DNA from 2 places in the Maridesulfovibrio pacificus genome. Region 1 is predicted to be linked to the other one. Evidence: predicted binding sites of a transcription regulator. Region 1 holds the regulator's gene; the other holds the start of a gene.
What was found. The regulator sigma-54, encoded in region 1, starts transcription at its own class of promoters, with help from an activator protein. The targets are predictions, from matches to a motif close to CTGGCACGGNNNNTGCTT.
Positions count from the first base shown of each region.

Region 2: the regulator sigma-54 is predicted to act here: its motif matches at 1,483-1,500, upstream of ACNI23_RS19785 (LeuA family protein).

Region 1 covers NZ_JBLZNE010000001.1:1,474,655-1,477,075, forward strand. Annotated here, with positions in the region: gene ACNI23_RS06875 (PTS sugar transporter subunit IIA) at 1-47, opposite strand, end outside; gene hpf (ribosome hibernation-promoting factor, HPF/YfiA family) at 51-587, opposite strand; gene rpoN (RNA polymerase factor sigma-54) at 639-2,054, opposite strand; gene lptB (LPS export ABC transporter ATP-binding protein) at 2,380-2,421, opposite strand, start outside.
Region 2 covers NZ_JBLZNE010000003.1:107,266-109,686, reverse strand. Annotated here, with positions in the region: gene ACNI23_RS19790 (hypothetical protein) at 1-340, opposite strand, end outside; gene ACNI23_RS19785 (LeuA family protein) at 337-1,443, opposite strand; gene nifH (nitrogenase iron protein) at 1,769-2,421, shown strand, end outside.

The DNA.
Region 1 (2,421 bases):
AGTTCATGAATTACAAGGTCCTTTGCCAGATTATCAGTTATATTCATCAGTTAGTATCCTGGGTCAATTAAACCGAAGTCGCCATTATTGCGGCGATAAATTACGTTTATGGCTTCATTATCCGCGTTGCGGAATACGAGGAATTCGTGGTCGAGAGTCTGAAGCTGCTCTGCGGCTTCATCGACACTCATAGGCTTGGGAACAAAGGAGTCAGACTCCACAATCACAGGTTCCCTATACTCTTCCTCTCCATAGCTGAGAATATCCATTCGGGCAGGAGCTGACTCCTTACGCCTATGGCTTCTCATCTTTTCGTTTGCGCGGCGAAGCTGGGCTTCAAGCTTGTCCAGAACCATATCCACGGTGGAATACATGTCCTCGGACACTTCGTAAGCTGAAACATGAAGATGATCAGAGCTGAAAACAACTTCCGCAACATGCCTGAACTTATCTACTGACAGATTCACCTGCATATCAGTGTTGTCAGGATTGCTTACGTACTTTACCAACTTGGAGAAACGGCTGTTTGCATATTCCTTAAGATGTTCGGATGCGTCGAAGTTCTTAAAAGTAAATGCTACGTTCATAAAGAGCCTCCTTAGTAAAGGGTGAATATGCGTTGATTTCTCCGGACTACATTAGAATACTTTTTTCCTCTTGGAAGAGGAGAGAATCCCCATTGCAGTCCTATACTTGGCTACGGTCCTTCTGGCTATGTTGACTTCCAGTTTCTCTTTGAGAATCTCAGCTATCTTTTCATCGCTGAGGGGTTTCTTTCCGTCTTCTTCACCGATCAATTTCTTGATCGTCGCCTTGACGGACTCGGAACCGACCTGAGAACCGTCATCCAGACCGAGCGCACTATTAAAGAAAAATTTAAGTTCATAAATCCCATGCGGAGTAGAAACATACTTATTAGTAGTGATTCGGCTCACAGTGGATTCATGCATCTCGATGTCTTCCGCAACCTCCTTAAGAATAAGCGGTTTTAACTTGGTGACACCGTGGGCGAAAAACTCTCGCTGGAATCTCACTATGGATTCAAGAACCTTATATAAGGTACGTTGCCGCTGATACAGGCTCTTCATCAGCCATTGAGCGGAACGCATCTTGTCCTGAAAATATTCCTTGTCATCTCCCTTGGTTGATTCAAGAGTCTCCACATAAAATGCATTCATTTGCAATTTCGGAAGACCGTCTTCGTTCAGAACTATGACAAAATCACCGTCATATTCATAAACATAAGCATCAGGGCTGACATAGAAAGAGTCTCCACTTGAAAAACTTGCTCCGGGCAGCGGATCAAGTGTCTGCATCAAGTCCAGATAACTCTTTAAATCCTCCATACTGAGCTTGAACTTTCTTGCCAGAGGCTTGTAGCGCTTCTTTTCAAGATCATCCAAATGATCCCGGACCAGCGAAACCAGAATTGGATCATCGTCAAGCTTCAATGCTTCCAGCTGGATAAGCAGACATTCCTGCGGAGTCCTTGCCGCCACGCCTACCGGATCGAATCGCTGAATGCGATGCAATACCTTTTCTACATCTTCGATTTCAGCATAGCATGTTTCACAGACTTCTTCCAAGTCTATCCGCAAAAAACCTCCCGAACTTAAATTACCAATAAGACATTCACCTATGGCAATATCCTTCTCAGTAAAATCGGAAAGAGTCATCTGCCAATGCAGATGGCCATCAAGGGATGCCGACTTGGTCAGGCGTGCTTCAAAAGAAGTTCCTTCTTCATATGATTCCGACTCGCGGGAAGAGGACTGCTTTGATGTACTGGAAAATTCACCGAGATAGTTCTCCCACTCGGCTTCCTTGGAAATTTGTGCTTCTTCGGCAGTAGCGGTGCCTGCATCCGCATCGGGAGAGTCTGTACGCTCCTGAGCTTCAGCTTCTTCAAGGATAGGATTCTCCATGAGTTCCTGGTGGACGGTATCCACCAACTCCAATCGGGAAAGCTGCAACAACTTGATCGCCTGCTGCAGCTGAGGAGTCATTACCAGCTGTTGAGTAAGCTTTAATTGTTGTCTAAGTTCCAACCCCATATATTCAGGCCACCTTGTAAATTGATTCGTGTATTTTCAGATTCAGATTTATTGTTACACTATATACTGGACTAAACTTTTTTTTCATTCTTTTAATCCGAGCTTGATTCAACTATGCCACATCCCATTGCAAGATGCAACAAAGACCTCTGATTTGTCTGAAATTTAAGGATTTTTTATAAAATAGAAATGCATATGAAAAAAGTGTACCAATGTTCTGCCCGACTGTAAATCGACAAAGACAAAATTCATCAAACTTTACCAAAAAAAAGCCGAAACTCATTAGAGTTCCGGCTTGTAAAAAATCAATTCTCAGCACGCAAAGCTAAAGACTGAAACTATCACCCAGATAAAGTCTGCGGGCCTT
Region 2 (2,421 bases), on a different contig from region 1:
ATAGGCTGATCACCTTTACACAAAGCGGACCGACCGGAGTATCAAGGGTCAGCGGATCAGCAAGATTTCCTTCATCTTCCTGCGTCCAATAGCCGGAGAGCTTACCATTGAGCGGAAAAACCCGTTTTATTTTTCCAGACTTGTAAAAGGTGACCATCTCCGCCTCAATGATGCCCACAGGAGTAAATAGTGGGGTACGATCTTCTAAAGGCAGTGATTTCACCTTGCCGTTGGAATACATTGATACAGGCTGCAAAGTCTTGCGGCGGAGGTCGTCAGTGGAGTGCTGGGCTAACAGTTCACCGGCTTCAGTTGAATAGATGCGGCAAATGGTGTTCATGAGTAAACCTCCTCATCATTGAGCTTGATAAATTCACTGCGGGTCAGGGGCCGTTCAAGCCGCAGGGAGAGCTGGCGCACGGCCTCGGTAAGAGTGGAAAGAGAATCTGTTCCGCAATCGATGCCGTATTCATCAAGAGCATTACGGACAGCAGCCCGTCCGCTTTTACCACCCACTGCCAACTTACGGGCCGTGCCCACAGAATCGGGATCGTACGGTTCGAAAAGCTCCGGTGATTTGCTGAGTGCGTGGGTGTGCAGACCGGATTCACAGGCAAAAATATCAGTGCCGACAACAGCCTTGGTACGCGGAATGGCAACCTTGGCTGCAACCCCGACAATCATACAGGCTTCTTTTAACACCGAGGTCAAATAGCGGGTATTGCCTTCGCGCAGTGCTAAACGAGCCACCAATTCCTCGGTTGCTGCGATACCGGAGCGTTCTCCGATACCTAAGACGGAACAGTCCGCGTAATCAGCTCCGGCTTCAAGGGCGGTAAATGAGTTGGCTGTAGCCATGCCGAAATCATCATGGCAATGCACGGCAATATCAATATGCAGCTTCTCCCTGAATTTTCTGACCAGCTTTTCCATGGCAAGAGGAGTCAGTTGCCCAAGGGAATCCGCCAGACGAACCCTTGATGCTCCGCAAATCTCTGCATGCAGAGCCATGGAAAGGGCAAAATCGCCATCCGCACGTGAAATATCCTCAAGACCCACGGAAACATATTCAAATCCGCAATCCTTGGCAGTCCGCACAGCAGCAGCCAGCTTACGCAGGATAGCCTGACGATCAGAGTCCAGACGTTTTTCAATATGCAGATCCGAAACCGGAACTCCGATATTGATGCGCGTTAATCCCAACTCCGCTGCAATCTTAATGTCTTTCTCCCGACAGGGCGACCAGACACTGAGAGCTGTATCTCCTCCTAAGGTACGGGCATATCCTGCGAAAAGAGCAAGATCATCTTGTCCGACCCAGCCCAGCTCTATCTCATCAACTCCCATGGAAATGAGGGAAGATGCGATACGCTTACGGGTTTCCAGATTGAAATAAGCCCCGAACAACTGTGCGCCTTCACGCAGGGTGGTATCGATCAACATAATAGTGCTCCAAATGAATTAAAATTTACAGAATCCATCAAGCATTATTGATGCCAAAACATTACACCGTCCTATCTACCTTAATTTATATAACATCACCCTACCTTTCACACCCTACACACAACCTGCAAAAATGTAGTTTCCTACAATTTTGTGCAGAACTTTCGTTGCAATCTACATTTTTCGTATGTCTTTACATTTCTTCATCCTTCAAACTTTAGCACATTATTACAACACCTTAAGACGCAAAAACATCTTTGGCACACCACTTGCCTTACGAGAGACAGCAACAACGAAAATCAATCCAAACCACATGGAGGAGAAAATGAGAAAAGTAGCAATCTACGGAAAAGGCGGCATCGGAAAATCCACCACCACCCAGAACACCGTAGCCGGACTGGCAACTATGGGCCGCAAGGTCATGGTTGTTGGATGTGACCCTAAAGCGGACTCCACCCGTCTGCTGCTCGGCGGACTGGCTCAGAAATCAGTACTCGATACCCTTCGTGAAGAAGGTGAAGACGTTGAACTTGAGGATATCCGCAAACCCGGATTCGGTGAATCATGGTGTGTTGAATCCGGTGGCCCTGAACCGGGTGTCGGTTGTGCAGGACGCGGTATCATCACTTCCATCAACATGCTGGAAAATCTCGGTGCATACGAAGAATCCGAAGGCCTTGATTACGCTTTCTACGATGTACTCGGTGACGTTGTCTGCGGTGGATTCGCAATGCCCATCCGCGACGGTAAAGCAGAAGAGATCTACATCGTATGTTCCGGTGAAATGATGGCCATGTATGCAGCCAACAACATTTGCAAAGGTATTATGAAATACGCCGAGTCCGGCGGAGTTCGTCTCGGCGGCCTGATCTGCAACTCCCGTAACGTTGATAACGAAAAAGAGATGATCGAAGAACTGGCTAAAAAGCTCGGCACCCAGATGATCTACTTCGTACCCCGTGACAACGACGTACAGCG